3 regions of the Lysinibacillus sp. FN11 genome follow, and region 2 is predicted to be linked to each of the others. Evidence: riboswitches for the same ligand, from Rfam matches in the RefSeq annotation. Region 2 holds a riboswitch; each other region holds the start of a gene.
The links. A riboswitch is a leader RNA that binds a small molecule or an ion and turns the genes downstream of it on or off. The one in region 2 is predicted to bind cobalamin.

Region 1 (6,199 bases), 1.1 Mb from region 2:
TGCCCCGTTTGAGGGAGAGGTTTTTAAAATTCGTCATGATGGTCACCAGCGTTTAACCTTTATGAAGGCGGTCAAGGGTTCATTGCATGTGCGGGATGAATTTTCATTTAGCGAAGTAACAGAAAAAGTAACTGAAATTCGCCTTTATAACGGCAGTCGCTATGAGACCGTTCAACAGGTAGAGGCGGGAGAAATTTTCGCTGTCAAAGGGCTGAGCCAGGCAAACATTGGGGATCGAATCGGTACAACGATGCTATCCCAGCCCTATGAGCTTGTCCCAACCTTACAGGCAAAGGTTCAATATGAGGGCGATCAGCATATCAAGGAAGTGCTCCAATTTTTCCGTTTACTCGAAGCAGAAGAGCCATCCTTGCGTGTGGTCTGGCAGGAAAAATTTCAGGAAATCCATGTGCATATTATGGGTGTCATTCAATTAGAGGTCCTGACAGAGGTATTCATGACGCGTTTTTCAATAGCTGTCTCCTTTGGTGAGCCGCAAATTTTATATATGGAAACCATTGCGACCCCCGTAACAGGCTATGGTCATTTCGAGCCCCTCAAGCATTATGCCGAAGTTCATTTATTAATGGAGCCAAATCCACGTGGAACAGGTAATACCTTCAGCAATGCCTGTCATGCAGATCATTTATCTTTAGGCAATCAGCGCCTTGTTGAAAAGCATCTGTTTGAGCGTGACCATCATGGGCTACTGACAGGCTTCCCTGTAACAGATATTCATTTTACACTTCTAACAGGTCGCGGGCATAATGAACATACATCGGGGGGAGATTTCCGCGAAGCCAGTTTCCGTGCACTGCGTCAGGGGCTGGAGCAGGCACAAAATGTCCTACTTGAACCCTATTATCGCTTTAAAATGAAGGCTTCAAACGACTTTATCGGCCGTATGATGAATGATATTCAGCAAGCAGCAGGCACATTCGATGACCCGATTTTATCCGAAACGGATGTTATCCTAACAGGTCGTGCGCCTGTTGCCACTTTAATGAGCTACAGTACAACCTTTGCCGCCTATACAAATGGGAAAGGTGCACTCACTCTCCAATTTGATGGCTATGATGTGTGCCATAATACAGAGGATGTGATTGCACAGATTGGCTACGATAAAAATGCAGACCCTGAGTATAGTTCCTCTAGTATCTTTTGTGCAAAGGGCAAAGGATATTCGGTTCCATGGCAAGAAGCACAGGCAGCCATGCATTGCCTGTAGGATGGGGTGATTTTGTTCGCGTGAAGGCATTACTTGCTTTCGCGGGTATTCTTCGCACTAGCGCGGGTATTTCACTTGCTTCCGCAGGTATTCGTCGCACTAGCGCGGGTATTTTTCCTGCTTTCGCGGATATTCCTAGCGCAAGATCAAACCAAGCCCTCCAAAAATGGAGGGCTTGGTTTTATAGTGCACCGACAGCCTTCTTTGTTGGTTTGTCTATCAAATAAGCGGGTTCAACTATCACGTAGTCATGCTTGTTCGTAAAATCAATCAGTACCTTACCTGGCTGACTTTTTAATAGTTGTAGATGATCAATTAATTGCAGTAAAAGCTCGTGACCGTTGCCACGTGGATGCCAGTTGAAATGATAATCATTTAACGCTTGCACTGCTTCAATAAATTGTGCATATTCCTGCTGTACAAATGCGATGAGTTTGTCATGGTGAGGTGCTAAATCGTGTAAATACGTTTCGTAAAAGCGTATAACAATCGAGCATAATAAGTCATTGACACGAGCGGCACTTAAAACAGGCTTTGGCGCCAATGAGAGACGGTCAAGGTTGGGCTTTGCGCGTGTAGAATCAATGCGTGTAATTAAGTGATACGCTTCTCCATTGACCTCATAGACAATCGGATTGGTCGGCATGTACATCATAAAACTATTCGTCTTTGTTTTCAGTTCATCTGCTATGGCTGCTTTCGCTAAAAGATGACCGTCCACATCCCCATTTTGTATCCAAATAATTTCTTTATTATATAAAATTTGCTCAAAGAAGCGATCATTGCGAATCAGCTTCGTTGCTAATAATTGATCGATCAGAGACTCGACCACCATTCTTGTTTTCGCTTTCTTAGCAACTTCTGTGCGTGGTTGCTTACAAATGTTCAGATCTTCAAAAGGCGTTTCCAACATTGTCGTTACATGAATATTTGTCATATGTGCATCCCCTTTGCGTACATATTTTCAAAACAAAAAGGACTCCTACTTTTGAGGAAATCCTTCATTTTATCTTCTTTCATCACACAATGGCAAACAAACCCTAAGTATATGTGAATGAGTTCGATTGTGAACCCTTTCATTTACTATGGGCGTTTGACGTACTGTGACGAACAGAGCATTCTGTTTTGTCAACATGCCACCTCCTATTCCTCGTAGGTTTATGGTGTGTACTCGTAACAGGCAGGTATCCTGACTCATGATCATCGCTTCTTTTCCCCTTCCCGTCCAAAGACAGTGGATACTGAAAAGTCGCTCACATTTACAGTTGCGGGACAGTGTCGGATTCACACCGACTTCCCTTTTAAGCGTTATCAAGAGATAAACGCACCTATTATTTATTAATATTAAATTGTAATTTAACACACTAATACATGTAGAGTAGATATTCTTTTTGTATTTCTGGTTTAAATTGTAATATGTATTCTAGTATTTGTCAAAAGACAAAAAAAGGGCTAACCCAAATTAATGAGATAACCCTATTAATTATACTAATTTACGCAAACCTGACCTCCATAATTGGTCGGTGAGGTCAATTTGCAAGGTTATCATTTGGACAAACTGTAAGGCAAAAATTAACCCTTGTGGGGATCTGCGTACTCGATTTGAGTACGGAGTTTATCTATGCGATTGTTTAGGTTTGAATGAAATATTGTGTCCATCAGATTTTAAGGATATATACACTGGATAGATTGGATGAGAAAAATAAAGGCTGTATTCTCAAAGATTGTTGCTGTAAAACGAAAAAGGCAGATTTAATCTACAATACGTGTAGATTAAATTCTACCTTATTGTTTTTTATTTAGTGAATCGAAATTTAACTAAAGCACTCAATTAGTCTAAGTATAATTCTTCACAAAGTTCGTTCGTTCCTTCCATCCATCAAGAATTAAAGGTAATATAACTCATCAAAATTATGAAGAAAAGTAACGTTTCAAGATTAACTAGAAAATTATTGGCTTTTACCTTTGAAAATAACTTGACTCGCTTTACTAAACTTGTATCCAGTACTATAAATAAATAATAAAAAATTAGTAAACTGGATAAAAACATAATACTTGCCATTAATATTTCTCCACCATTCCAGAAAGTAATTCCTAAAAATAATGCCCAAATACTTTTGAAAACATTTGCCAATCCTTCGAAAGGATTAGATAATGTTGCCATCATATACTCTCCTTGTTTATCTGTAATTGATTTATTACCATTATGTTTTACTATATATGTAATATGACCTGTTTGAAGTGTCATTGTAATCACTAGCAAAATTAAATAAACTAAGCCAAATATTGTCCCCACTTGTAGAAGTTCCGAATTTAATAATTGATACAAAGTCAATGGCAAAGGAAACCACATTGCATACATCAAAGCCATTAAGTTATGTATCAAAGCAAACTCGTTATTTTTAACCAACTTTTGAAATGTAAAAACAATAATTAAAAAAATCACTATTCCTATCCAACCCAAAATTATTGTAGAAATTAACATAAGTTCCCCCTAGACTTAGTTGATTTTTAATGTTTTTGTTAACTTGTTTCTTTACTTTAATACTTAAAAATAAGATATACCAATTTTAAATAAATTTTACATTTAAAACGAACAAAAATCCATTTTGCTTGTTCTACTAAACTGCGACGTTAGCTCAATAACAACAACCTTTACGAAAACAACCAAAATAAAATGGACTACTCAATTAAGAGCAGTCCTAGTTTATTCTTATTTATTTATTCTTTTAACTTCTTCGTATAGGTCATGTTTAAACTTAGCATCTTTCATATCTCGCTTATATTGCTCCCAATCATCTACCTCTTGTTTATTACCATGATTGCGGTAACACATTTCCTCGTCATACAGCAGCCCATCTCGGGATAATTCCTTACAATTAGTCACTTGGATATACTGTTTTGCTGTAAAGTAACCTACAAAGATAAAACCGATTAGACAAACAATAATAGTTACTTTCATTTGATTAGATACTTTCAGTTTCTCCACACCTTTCTCTATAATATATTATATATGGAAACATAATCCTATAATAGAAGAAAATAACCATATCTAATCACCTGATAAGTAGAGTACACATTCTACTATTTTTCACGAGATTGCATTTCGCAATTGAGAAAGGGTCTATACATTGTATATATACTTTTCTCCACCTGAGTGTGAGATGTTTCAATTCCTACTTAGTCAAACAATTGATAAGCAAAAGCCCGTAGTCTTACAGGCATCAGAGGATGGAAAGAATATATACAAACGCTTCGGGTTTAAAGAAGTCGGAGAAATGATTGTCTTTGAATAAGACTTCGGCAAGGCGTTCTTATTCACGCTTATCAGTATTTTCGAGCCTACCGTAATCATGAAGCCGACTTAAAATCCCTTACGCCGTCCTCTTCTGGCACGACAAAAAAGCCTCGCATATTTGCGGGCTTTTGGTTGTGCACATGTACTATTAGCACCTTCATTACGTCCCCAACACATACTGTGCTAAGACGCTTTGCACCTTATAAATATTTGTCGCCTTATTGAAGTTTTTTTGAATCGGTAATGAACTGCCAGACACCCATATTTTGAGCTCTGCATCTAAATCAAATGTTCCAGCTGTTTCTACTGAAAAATGCACGATATTTTTATAGGGAATAGAATGATACTCCGTTTTCTTGCCAGTCACTCCTTGCTTATCGATGAGGATCAATCGTTTATTGGTAAAAATAAACGTGTCTCTAATAATTTTATAGGCGTTCTTGACTGTCTCATTTGGAATTAATAAATCATGGACCTCCTCCTGTAGTTTTTCTAAATTCACCTCACTTGCATTGCCGATCAATCCATCAAATAAGCCCACTATCTGTCCCCTTTCGCTCTCGTTTATTTAATGTATTACAAAGAAGTGAGAGCTACGACAGGAAATGGTGGTATTATTTTGCCTATTGAGGGTGAGTGGTTGCGAATAATGATAGTTGCTTTAGTGTCTCTACTAGCCGTTGTTTTACTAGGATGTAATGAAAAACCAGATGATGATTTAGCTAAGGTCAGCATTTCTAATCGTGCTGAATTTGGCAAGATAAACCGTGATTTTAGTAAAAAATATCAGGATGAAGAATTACTTACACTATTCCAACAAGCCATTGCAACAGCTGTCAAAAACGAGGGTACCGTCAATATGGCTTCACCAGAACATAATGTACAAATAGTGGACAAGGCAGGAAACAAATATGGCTAGCATCATTGGTTAGGTGATAAAGGTCAAAACAGTAGTTTGATGCATGTCGAGGATACGCATACGATCTACACACTATCTGAGGAGTTCACTGGGAAACTAATTGCGCTGGTTCGACCATAAAAACACTTTCCATGTATTCTAGGAAAGTGTTTTTATGGTCCATCATTTCTACTTTGTGGCTTTTCGTAGTATTGATGAAGATGCTTATTTTAGGCTTAAAAAACCTAGAAAAATACTTTTCATTGCCTAAACCTGAAACTGGTTAGTTAACTTTTGTAAGTTATCCGCTTGGACACTTAAATCCTGTGTGACATGATTAACTGCTTGCATTGAGGCTGTTTGCTCGTCCATTGAATGTAACACAGCTTCTGTATAATTCGATAGCTTGCCCATGCCAGCTGCTATGGTTGTCACAGTGGATGCTACTTCATTGGCGCTACTTGAAAGCTGCTCAGCTGTCGTCGAAATATCCTCAAGCTGACTTGTCATCTGACTAACATGCTGTGAAATCGTGCCAAATGATTTTGTCGCTTCGTCAATGACATAAACTCCTTGTTGAACATTTTTCAAATCATCTTCTACTGATGAGGCTACTTGTTTTGTATCACTTTCTATTCCTACAACTAAATCTACAATTTGCGTAGCAGAGTGCTTGGATTGTTCTGCTAATTGACGCACTTCCTCAGCTACAACGGCGAAGCCTTTACCATGCTCTCCAGCACGCGCTGCTTCTATGGCCGCATTTAATGCTAGT
Region 2 (6,199 bases):
ATATATACTTGGTATTGTGACTGCTTTTGGTGGAGGAGCTATTCGAAATTTACTCATTGGACTACCTGTCACAACACTTTGGGGACAGGATATGATGTTTCAAATAGCGCTTGCTGCGATTACGATATTCTTTATTTTTCCACATCATCTGATTCAACATTGGCATCGTTGGGGTAACTTCACAGATGCGATTGGCTTATCAGCATTCGCTATTCAAGGCGCACTCTATGCTGTCAAGCTTGATATGCCAGTGAGCGCAGTCATTGTAGCTGCTGTTTTGACAGGTTCAGGTGGTGGTATTGTACGAGATTTATTAGCTAGAAGAAAACCATTAGTTCTCCGTGATGAAGTTTATGGAGTTTGGGCAGCTCTTGCTGGACTGTTAATCGGCTTCGAGGTTTTTACAGGGGACATTTTCCTTTATATTTTATTCGCAGTGATTACAGCTTTACGTATTCTTTCCTATATGATGAAGTGGCGCTTGCCATTACGTAAATTAAATCAAGCATAAACACCATTCAGCCAATGACCAAAAATTAAGTCATTGGCTGTTTTATTGTTTTAGCTAATGTTTCATTCCTTATATGATTAAAAAAGAGACATTTAACTTACCTTTTTAACAACTGCATTGATTCTTCTAAAGTCACCATGTTTTTCATCATCGAGCAAGCTGCATCTAAAATAGGAAAGGCTAATGCTGCTCCAGAACCTTCACCTAAACGCATATTCATGTACAACATTGGTTCAATGCCAAGTAATGCAGCGGCAATTTTAGCCCCTGGTTCCTCTGAGGCATGGGAAGGAATAATATAATCTTTTACTTTTGGTTCTAGCTTATAAGCAATGAGCGCGGCAATAGTTGAAATAAATCCATCAATGACAACAGGTTTACGATGGACAGCAGCGCCAAGTATAATGCCTGTCATCGCCCCTATCTCTAATCCTCCAACCTTAGCCAGAACATCAATAACATCATTTGGATTAGGCTTATTTAAGGTAATTGCTTTTTCAATAACTGCTGCTTTATAGGCAATGCCTCCTTGGCCTACTCCTGCACCAAACCCCGTTACTTCGATAGGCTTGCATCCCGTCAAAACAGCTAATATCGCAGCACTTGGTGTTGTATTGCCGATGCCCATTTCTCCAGTCCCAAGTACATCAGCACCTTTTATGATTTCCTCAGTGGCCACCTGGATTCCTACTTCTATCGATTGAATGGCTTCTTGTTTGGCCATAGCTGGACCTTGTGCCATGTTATCGGTACCGTATTTAATTTTATGAATAAGGACTCCTGCATCAAGTGGAATATCTTCTTTTACCCCAACATCTACTGTGACAACCTTTGCATTGGTAATGCCCGCAATCGCACAAACGCCTGTACCTCCCTCAGGAAAATTTAATGTTTGAAAGACCGTCACATCTTGTGGATTCGTGGTTACACCTTCCTCGCAAACACCATGATCTGCAGCACAAACAATCATCACCTTTTTGTCGATCATCGGATATAAGTGTCCTGTTATCCCAGAGAGCTGTACAGCAAGTGATTCTAGTTTACCCAAGCTACCTGGGGGCTTACAAAGCCCATCAATCCGTTTTCTAGCCTGCTCCATACTTTTCATATCAACCCCTTGAATATTTTGAATCGTATCTTGTAATAATTGCATGATTATTTCTCCTCTCGTTCTCATTGAGACAAAATAAAAAATCTGTAGTTTATTGTCATGACAAATAAACTACAGACTTTTCCATCATCTATATCTTCTAAAGCATGTAGGCAGGTCTCCTGGCTCAAGTTCAACATCTCATAGCACCTTCCCAGCAATTCGCTAGTGGCATACACTATGAAACTCCCTTATACAGTGGCGGGTCCGCTAAAGCTTTTCACTTTATTCCCTATTCTCCCAAGTGGGCACCTATTGCTTTTATGTAATTATGTTAAATCTACTTTACAACTTTTTTAGTGTCAAGAGGAAAAATTTTTTTGAGTGTTAACTTAGTACAACCAGCTATTCAAACAATTTAGGCTTATTAAGAGCTTGTAACAACAAATGAATCCCTCTCGTTCACCTGATTGTTATTAACTTCAAATATTTTATCTGCTTCACTTATTAAAACAGGGTGATGAGTAACCAATATAACAGTCTTTTGTTTTTCTTTATTTAAATATAAAAGTAATGTTTCTATATTTATTTGGTTGTCTTTATCAAGCGCAGAAGTAATCTCGTCAAACAAATAGATATCCGCATCTCTTAGAAGCGATCTTGCTATTGAAAGTCTTTGCTGTTGCCCAGTAGATAATTCAAGCCCATTATGCCCAATAAGAGTTTCAAATTTATAGTCCAACGTTTCTATATATGAATAAATGTTAACCATTTTACAAATTTGAATTAATTCTTCATCCGTTGCATTCGGCTTTGCTAATAACAAATTTTCCCTTATTGTCCCTGTCATTATAAAATGCTCTTGCGTTACCAAACATACCCTTTTTCTATAAACATCATTAGGAATATATCTAATATTTTGATTGGATAGAAATATTTCACCCTGATAATTAATGTATAAACCTGATAATATATTCAATAATGTCGATTTACCTGATCCGCTTTCTCCCTTAATCAATACAATTTTCTTCAAAGGTATTTGGAAATTTATATTTTCTAAAACTGGAGATAATGCATTAGTATAGGTAAAGCTTACATTCCGTAACACTATTTTGTCTTTTCTAAAATGATGCGATGAATTTACATAGTCTGATACTATCAATTTCCTTATATTGTATTTATTGTCTCCCATTAAGTTTTTTACTCTATTTACAGACACAATTGCTTCTTGTAAAAAGGAATTTAGTTGAGAAAATCTTAAAAATGACTGACTAAAGTTATTGGCATAGGTTGTGAATGCTATTAATACTCCTAAGGTGAGGCTGCCTTTATAAATAAAGTAGGCACCTATAATAAGGATAATCAAATAACTTGTAAAGTTTAATAATTCTATTATTGATCCTGATTTTATACTTAAACGCATTTTATCAAGAGTATTTTTGTATAATAAGGTAATTCTCTTTTGATAGTTATCTATGGCGTTTATCTCATTATTAAATATCTTAAATAATTTAAATGATGACAGTATTTCTCCCAGATAGGTTAAATAAGAATCTAAATCTTTTTTGATGGCAGTATCCGTCATCCTTATTTTTTTTCCATAATATTTAAAAATGATAAGTGCTAAAGGACAAGCAATGAATAAAATACTAGCTAAAATAAAATTAAGATTTATCAATATTACGAACACAATTATTATACTGATAAAATCTACAACAATATTTAAAAACTCTGATACTACTTCAGAAAATGCCTTTGTATCATTTTCTATTTTATTCATCAGTTCACCTTTTGCTTTTAATTGATACTCATCCATGTCCATAGCCATGATTCTTTTTATTATCTTTAACTTAATATCCATTTGTAGATAGCAGGCAAATTTCGTTAAATAATATTTTTGGATTACTTTAAAAAATAAATTAAAAAGAAACAAAAAAGCCATAAACACTATAATTATGAATGCGGAATTGAGGTCTTTTACTGTTATAGAATCAATAAATTTACCAAATAAAAGGGGGTGTACTATACTTAAAATCATTGAAATGCCCATCAAAATATTTACTTGAAATAATTTTGCTTTGTATGGCTTTGTATATTTAAATACCTCACCTAATATTTTCATGAAATAATACTCTGTCTCCCTGATTTAGTTAAGGTTTTCTTATAACCTTTTGATATACAGATAAGCATTTTTCGGTTCTTCTTGTAATATTTGTAGAAACTTTTCCATATACGGATCTTTTTCATTACTTATGAACAAGTTTTCTACTGACTTCTTTTTCGCCTCACTAAAGAGCATGCTTTTGTTGGTGTATATAACCTTTTGCTCAATTGTTCTTTTTAAAACCTCATAGCAATTAGTTTGTTCCTTGGTTTCCCACTGTTCATCCATTAATGTATTTATCATGTCTTCTATAATATTATAGCCATAATTAAATTCAAAAAATTTATTAGAATACGGGCGTATTTCAATGATGTTGCCAGAACTACTAATAATATTTTCTAAACTATTGTTATCTGGAAGGCTAAAAACCCTCGTTATTTTCAGCGTGTGATACGGAATGTTGTTGACACCGAAGCTCTCCATTATTTGAATAATGTCTTTATAAACATTCGCATAATTCTTCACTTTTTCTATACTCACACCTTTGTATTGGATAGTAAGCCCGTTATATTGATAATTTTGATAAGGTTTATTTAACAGTTCCTCTTCTTTATATCCATTATAAAAATGTAAGCTTAATAGAACGAAAAGCATCATACTGGTGATAATTCCAGCAATCCACTTTTCCGTTTTATTTGTGGCCCTCCTGCTGAATAAAATCGCGAACAATATAGAGCACAAACAAACGGATAAAACACCTATAACATTTAAGTAATGAATGAAATCTGGATACATAAAGTTAAGAGTAGGAGCTATATATTGAATCGTTTCTAGTCTATAACCATGCATTAACATTAATAAAAAATAAATGATGACAATTAAAATTATAGACACTGCTTGATTTTTAAAAATTGTTGCCATCAAAAATGGAATGGATATAGTAAATAGCTGAAAAACAAAAACAATAAGGAGAATTTTATATATCGGTGTCTCTACATATACAAACTTTACAAAACCAACTAATAACATAATTGCAGGGGTGGTCAAAATAAAGCTGAAAACCCATTGCCATAATAAAAGCTTTCCATTCGATATTGGGGAAATCATTAAAATTTTCTCTACATGATACCTTTGATGCAAAGTTATAATTTGAATCGTTAAAACACTTGAGAAAATCCCATATAAAGGAATCAATGCTTGAGCATCACTGACTGTAAAGAAATACTGAGAGATACATAATAGAATGACGATAGCATAATAAGTCAACAAATAATCACTTCGTAAGACCACTTTCGACCAAAATAAAAAGATATCTCTCATTTGTCATTCACCCTTCTTTTAAATAGCAACACATTTCCAAACATAAATAGTATGCCAATACTTAGAAAAATACCTCTCTTTACATTAAATAGCAGGTCAGTCATTTGATGTTGTATAAAATCAGGATTAAACCATATAGAAAAATAAGGAGAATTTAAATAAATGCTGAATACCAAATATATTATTAGTAAAATGTGTAGATATACAGTACGTTTCAAATAAAAGGAAATGAAAAAGCTAAAGGTAATGCTGTAGAAAATAGAAAGGAAGACTTGAAACAATGTAATTAATAGAATGCTAATAGGAACTTTATTTACATAAAAGATAAAAAAAACTACGTAGAAGAAAAATAGATACACTGAAACAAAAAGAATAACTGCTACGATTTTTCCAACTATATACATCGATCTATTTGTCAATTTTAGTAGGATGACTGCTCTTTCAAAAGATTGAAGATACCCCTTCCAAACATAAGAAACCATACTCGGTATTAAAATAAGTAAAAATACCATTTGTAACTGAAGTGTTCCATACCATTTTTCAATCAAAGTTTCCTGAGTGTCTAAGTTATTCATTATAATTGGAAGAACCAACATTATTAGTATAAGAATGACGGAAATAGCTCTACTTTTTATGAGTCTTTTTAATTCAAAGTTTATTAAAAAAGGTAATTCTCTCATATGGATAACTCTTTTCTATTTATATAAATATATGCATCCTCTAGAGTAGGCTCTGTCGATATACTTCCTTGTAACGGACTATCTGCAATGTAACGAATCTCAATACTGCTGCCTTTATCTTGTAAAGATACAAATAAATCCACATGAGGTATTTCATCATCTAAAACATTATAAAGCCATACCTTCCCTTGAACTTTATTAATAAGGTCTATTGTACTACCTAAGTAATTCACTTTTCCTTTTTGTAGCACCATCAAATTTTTACATGTAGAAGCAATATCTTGTACAATATGGGTTGAAAGCAGAATAATTTTATCTCGACTAATCCGAGTAATTAAATTTCTAAAGGAAATGCGCTCATGAGGATCTAAACCTACTGTTGGTTCATCAATAAGTATTATTTTGGGATTACCAATTAAAGCTTGAGCAATGCCAAATCTTTGTTTCATACCACCCGAAAGTTCTTGAATATATTTTTTTTGTTCGCTTAATAG
Region 3 (6,199 bases), 1.8 Mb from region 2:
TTCGTGCTAATGTTAACGTTTTACTGCCAGTAATTTTCACTGCCCTTCCACTAGAAGTACGTCCAATATGAATATGTAAATCAGCATAGAATTCATTCAATTCAAACACTCCTTTTAGTACATCTATAAAACGAAAATACCTTACATTACTGCAAGGCATTTCTCTTCATTATGATGGATGATTTGTAGTAGTGCTATTATTTGACTCAAAAGCGCCAGAACCGTGTGATGGTTTGGAGGAAGCATCATAGGCAACTAATGTTACACCAATCTTTTCTTCAAGCTCATTGATTTTTTCTAGTTGCTGCGGGTCTAATTGTGCAAACTTAATTTCTGTCATGGCCATCAATCCTTTCAATTATACAATTCCCCGAAATATAGAAAATATACTTCTTCGCATAATTGTGGAATTACAAACGAACACGGATAAAAAAATGACTGATTATCAGTCATTTTTATTGACATTATTTTTCTTATTCTATAACATAATAATTAAGTATGGCAAAAGTGAGGGATTTCATGTCAAAAGAAGAAAAAATTATTCAAGCTGCCATTGAGGTTTTTCGAGAAAAAGGAATAGAAAAAACAAAGGTTTCAGATATCGTTAAAGCTGCTGGGATCGCTCAAGGAACATTTTATCTTTATTTCCCATCACGCCTTTCTGTGATGCCAGCTATTGCAAAAAATATGGTAGAAAGAATTATTGCTACCTTAGATGAAGGTATTTCAAGTCATAAGCCCTTTGAACAGCAACTTGAAGAGGTTGTGGAAATGGTTTTCTTAATCACGAAAGATTATGGAGATATCGTTGCACTTATTTATGCAGGTATTGCGCAAACTGAGCATTTAAAAGAATGGGAAAATATATATGCACCCTATTATGAATGGATGAGCCATTTCTTATTATCTGGCAAGCAACAGGGAATGATACGTGATTCAATTGACCCAACACGTTCTGCTAAACTGATGATTGGTCTAATTGAATCTGCTGCTGAACAAATTTATTTATTTGACGATAGCAAGGATGAAACAATGAAATTGCTCAAGCTTGAGCTTATAAACTTCCTATCTCACGCACTTGGCCTACGTCACCCATAAAAGTGACGTTCTTTTTTACTTCAAAAATGACTGAACGTCAGTCATTGCATTACCTAATAGAAAGGATTTTACTTATGAAAAAAGAATGGATGTACGTCGTTTTAACAAGTTTATTTGAATTGCTTTGGGTATTTGGCTTTAACGTAGCAAGCTCATGGTGGCATTGGATAATTATTGTGACAATCATTGCTATAGATTTTCATTTCTTATCGAAGGCTTGCGAGAGCTTACCTACTGGTACAGTCTACGCTATTTTCGCCGGAGCAGGTGCAATCGGTACTACATTAATGGATATTTTCATTTTCGAAGGAGAATTTAATGCCATTAAAGGACTGTTCATGATTATTTTAATATTAGGTGTGATTGGTCTAAAATTAGCGGATAATTCCTCTAAAGTGCAGGTGCAAACGAAAGGAGAGAATGTATAATGGGTTGGGTACTTATTATCTTAGCTGCTTTGTCTGAAATTATAGGTGTGATTGGCTTACGCTTCTATAGTCAGCAGAAAACATTACGAAACTTAATTTTATATATTGGTGGTTTTGGTGTGTCCTTTGCCCTTTTATATGCATCCTTCAACTATTTGCAGTTAAGTATTGCCTATGTTGTTTGGGTAGGAATTGGTACTGTTGGAGCTGTACTCGTAAATATCATTTTCTTTGGTGAATCTAAAAATCTATCACGTATTATCAGTATCATAGCAATTATCATAGGTGTAGCAGGCTTAAAAGCAGTATCTTAATGGCTCTGCAATACAGGACGCCACTCTTAAATCGGAAGCGTCCTGTATTCATTTTATTTAATACGGCATGGTTGGATAATAATCAATCCATCCGAGCCAATACCAGTATGGACATTGGCCATTTTTTGAGCCAATTCACAAAAGATATCTTCCTTGTAATCATGTTGGAAAAGATCAAGATAGATATCGCTGTTGCCAATACCATGCATTTTCGTAAAGGCTATTTGCATACAGTCACTCCTTAAAGGATGTTTTATGTATCTAATAGAAGATCTCGCTTTCTATATTTGGCTAAACCTCTTCGTGAACTGTTCAGGAACATATGTAAGATACGGCTTCCCTGTCAGTGGATGTATTTGAATATCCGCAAAAACACCGAATACATCTTGTAGCACTGTTGGGGTAAGTACTTCCTCTGGTGTACCATGGCAAACTATTCGCCCTTGCTGTAAAACGTAAATTTGATCGCAATACATAGCAGCGATATTCAAATCATGTAAAGCTGCTACTACGGTTAAATGCAAGGTCTGAATTAAATCCATAAGTTGAAGTTGATGATGAATATCTAAATGATTCGTCGGCTCATCCAATATTAATACCTGTGCTTGTTGAGCGAGTGCCCTTGCAACCATGACACGCTTTTTCTCGCCACCAGAAAGCGAACTAAAGCTTCGTTTCTCTAAATGTGATATGCCCGTTTGCCTAAGAGCCTCTTTAACAATTTGAAAATCTTTCTCTTGATCAAGCTCTAACAGCTTTTTATGTGGTGTTCTTCCCATACTGACTAAATCATGCACAGTGAAATCAAATAATACGGGTGTCTCTTGGCTTACAACAGCCAAATTTTTCGCAATTGATTTACTTGATTGCTTTAATATATCATGCTCATTTAATACTACCGTTCCGCTTTCAGGTTTTAGGAGACGATACATATTTTTTAACAATGTTGATTTTCCGCTCCCATTAGGACCAATTAATCCAACAAATTGCTTTTCTTTTATTTGAATGCTTACATCATGTAGTATACGCTGATCGTAAATGGAGAATGATACTTGTTTCGCTTCTAATGTCATGGACGTTAATCTCCTTCACCGAAAGAATAGTTGTTACGACGGAGAAGCCAAATGAAAAATGGTCCCCCACAAAAAGCTGTAATAATACCAATTGGCATTTCCTGAGGAGCAATAATGATTCGAGCAAAGGCATCTGCCCACACTAAGAATATTCCACCTATTAAAGCACTAATAGGTATGACGTATTTATAGTTTGAGCCCACAATTAAACGCACAATATGGGGAATAATCAATCCCACAAATCCTATAGAACCACTAACTGCGACAAGCACACCAGTTAATAGAGATACTAATAGTATTAACTGAATACGGAATTTCTGAAGATTAACGCCTAATGTCACTGCCGCCTCTTCTCCTAGTAATAATAAATTTAAATTGCGATAGTGTAGCCATAGTAGCCCAAATACAACCAAGAATACGAAGGCTGGAATCACAATACTATTCCACTTGGCTCCAGCTAAACTACCTAGCATCCAAAACATAACAGCCTTTAAGGCCCCTTCTTGCTTTGACATCATTAAAATAAAGTTAGAGATAGCCGTTAAGATAAAGGACACAGCCATGCCTGCCAATAGCAAGCGGAAAATAGAGACACGTCCCCCAACACGTGATAAGAAAAAAACAAGTGTAATGGCAAGTAATGAACCAAGGAATGCGGATACTGAAAGAGCGTAAATACCTAAAAATGAAAACGCTCCTAAAATAATCACAGAAGTAGCTCCTACAGCTGCCCCTGAAGAAATCCCTAGAATATACGGGTCTGCAATAGAATTACGTACAAGTGCCTGAATGGCTGCCCCTGCAATGGCTAACCCCGCTCCTACTATAGCAGCTAGCAAAACACGAGGTGCTCTTATTTGCCAGATGATGATTTCCTGAGAGCGACTCCAATCTTGCTCGATCGAAGTTTGTATAAAAGGAATTTTAGAAAGAATAACTTTCCATACATATAACGGTGTAACTGAAACTGAGCCAACCATTACAGCAAAGGTCATTGAAACAATTAATACCATGAAAAGTACGAAGGAAAATAACATAAATTTTTTATTCATCTGTTTTAAACTCCTACTGAATATTGATGAATGAAGCAATAAAAAAAGGTATCCCATGCGAAAATGCGCATAGAAATACCCTAGATTAAACAAAGTCAGAAAAATATCCAGCTATTGTCCGTAATTGCTTGCATCCTCGTGGGCATTACAGGTATTACTAAATGGCAGGTCTCCTGGCTTCGATTCACTATCCTATAATTGCCTTCCCATTCTTAAACAGTGGCAAATCATATTATAGGATTCCTCGTTACAGTTGCGGGACAGCGTCGGACTTCCACCGACTTCCCTTTTAAGTGACATTCAAAAATGTCACACCAATAGTATTTGAAGTTATAAAATTGTGACGGTTCTATCATACATTTTTATAGATAGATAGTCTACTTCTATTTAACCCAATATTTGAGTTAACTATTAATAATAATAAGGTTGACACAATAGCATTCGTTTTTTACACTAGCAGTAATAACTTATAAAACGAGGTGAAATTCATGGCAACTGTTACACAACATAGTCACCATAAGTTAAGAACTATTGACATTACCTACATTGGATTGTTTTCAACGCTAATGATGGTAGGTGCTAATATCACTTCCTTTGCACCCTTTATGGTAGTTGGTGGTGTACCCATTACGCTTCAAACCTTCTTTGCAACTTTAGCAGGGCTTATTCTTGGTAGTAGAAAAGGTGCGCTCGCCTGTACAATTTATATGTGCGTAGGATTGGCGGGAGCTCCTGTCTTTGCTCGTTTCGGTGGTGGAATTGGCCAAATTTTAAGCCCTACCTTTGGGTTTATTATTACATTTATATTAGCGGCATTTGTTGCAGGGTTGATCGTGGAACGAAGCGGGACAAAGAAAAGTTTTATCGTAGCTGCTTTGGTAGCAACGGCTATAAATTATTTGATAGGAACAAATTGGATGTTTTTTGCCTATAAGCTTTGGGCAAGTGCGCCAGAGAATTTTTCATATAAGCTCGCTTGGCTTTGGATGATTCCTCCACTACCAAAAGATATTATTTTAGCTATTTTTGCTGGTATCTTCGCCCATAGATTACAAAAAACATTGAAGATCATGCCCATTCAATAGCATATCTCCCCACCTAATTGTGCCAGACTAAAGAAATGTTTTTCATAGGGTCATATCCATCGTTTCTGCACATTTATTTGCTACATTAGGAGCACATAGTGAGGAGGATATCATATGAAATTCAATAAAAGATGGTCAGTCGGACTATTATCAGTAGTCGCTCTAATTAGTTTATCGGCTTGTACAGAGGATCAAACAGAACCAGCGTCCACTTCTAATGAAACTTCTGAAAAAATGGATCATTCTACAATGAACCATTCAAGTTCTGGCGATGTACCAGTAACATTAAAAAAAGCTGAATACCCGAAATTTCCTGTAGGGAGCACAGCCATTATTACAGATGGACATATGGAAGGTATGAAAGGGGCAGAAGCAACAATAGTAGGTGCCTATAATACAACTGCCTATGTTATTTCCTATGAGCCTACATCTGGTGGAAAGCGAATAGAAAAGCATAAGTGGGTGATTCATGAAGAATTAATTGACCCACAAGAAGCACCACTGGCTCCTGGAACAGAAGTAAAAACGGACGCAACACATATGGAAGGTATGGAAAATGCGACTGTCCTTATTGACGAGGCTGTGCAAACAACTGTATACATGGTCGATTATACTTCCACTACAAGTGGTGAAGCTGTAACAAATCATAAATGGGTAACAGAAGAAGAGCTTAGTCCAAAATAATAGAAATAACCTCTACCTTCAATTCTGGTAGAGGTTATTTCTAGCTTTTATGTTCCATTCGCTTTCTATTTGCAGACTTATGCCATTTATAGCCGATGCCCCAAACGGTTTGCAAGTAATCATCCGCAGGAAAACCACTTTTTCTTAATTTTTCTCGTAAATTACGTACATGTGAATCAATGGTACGATCTTCAATCGTTACATCATATCCCCAAACGGCATGTATAAGGTGTTCTCTAGAAAATGCTCTATTTTGATAATCTAAAAATAGGGCGAGCATGGCAAATTCCTTTGGTGTTAATGGAATTGCCTTATGTTGAAAATATACTTCAAAGGACTCTCGATCTAGACAAAGCCCTTCAAAGTTAATCACTTTTTCTACAGATATCGTTCTTCTTAATACAGCATGTATGCGTGCTAACAACTCTTCCTCATCAAAAGGCTTTAAAATGTAGTCATCAGCAC

Region 1: it holds a riboswitch for cobalamin, as region 2 does, so the genes downstream of both, NP781_RS09250 (hypothetical protein) here and cobT (nicotinate-nucleotide--dimethylbenzimidazole phosphoribosyltransferase) in region 2, are expected to answer to the same signal.
Region 3: it holds a riboswitch for cobalamin, as region 2 does, so the genes downstream of both, NP781_RS19710 (FecCD family ABC transporter permease) here and cobT (nicotinate-nucleotide--dimethylbenzimidazole phosphoribosyltransferase) in region 2, are expected to answer to the same signal.

What each region holds. Positions count from the first base shown of each region.
Region 1 is NZ_CP102383.1:1,724,664-1,730,862, reverse strand. It holds gene NP781_RS09255 (elongation factor G) at 1-1,228, shown strand, start outside; gene NP781_RS09250 (hypothetical protein) at 1,410-2,165, opposite strand; cobalamin riboswitch at 2,390-2,575, opposite strand; gene NP781_RS09245 (hypothetical protein) at 3,108-3,713, opposite strand; gene NP781_RS09240 (hypothetical protein) at 3,942-4,217, opposite strand; partial or broken gene NP781_RS09235 (acetyltransferase) at 4,390-4,524, shown strand; gene NP781_RS09230 (PH domain-containing protein) at 4,687-5,067, opposite strand; gene NP781_RS09225 (hypothetical protein) at 5,146-5,445, shown strand; gene NP781_RS09220 (methyl-accepting chemotaxis protein) at 5,692-6,199, opposite strand, start outside.
Region 2 is NZ_CP102383.1:653,152-659,350, reverse strand. It holds gene NP781_RS03050 (trimeric intracellular cation channel family protein) at 1-511, shown strand, start outside; gene cobT (nicotinate-nucleotide--dimethylbenzimidazole phosphoribosyltransferase) at 609-1,664, opposite strand; cobalamin riboswitch at 1,756-1,932, opposite strand; gene NP781_RS03040 (ABC transporter ATP-binding protein) at 2,029-3,723, opposite strand; gene NP781_RS03035 (ABC transporter A family member) at 3,763-5,025, opposite strand; gene NP781_RS03030 (ATP-binding cassette domain-containing protein) at 5,702-6,199, opposite strand, start outside.
Region 3 is NZ_CP102383.1:3,726,757-3,732,955, forward strand. It holds gene NP781_RS19675 (endonuclease Q family protein) at 1-100, opposite strand, end outside; gene NP781_RS19680 (hypothetical protein) at 170-340, opposite strand; gene NP781_RS19685 (TetR/AcrR family transcriptional regulator) at 520-1,098, shown strand; gene NP781_RS19690 (DMT family transporter) at 1,173-1,526, shown strand; gene NP781_RS19695 (DMT family transporter) at 1,526-1,840, shown strand; gene NP781_RS19700 (hypothetical protein) at 1,894-2,070, opposite strand; gene NP781_RS19705 (heme ABC transporter ATP-binding protein) at 2,122-2,913, opposite strand; gene NP781_RS19710 (FecCD family ABC transporter permease) at 2,919-3,965, opposite strand; cobalamin riboswitch at 4,111-4,299, opposite strand; gene NP781_RS19715 (biotin transporter BioY) at 4,454-5,050, shown strand; gene NP781_RS19720 (YdhK family protein) at 5,165-5,734, shown strand; gene NP781_RS19725 (response regulator transcription factor) at 5,775-6,199, opposite strand, start outside.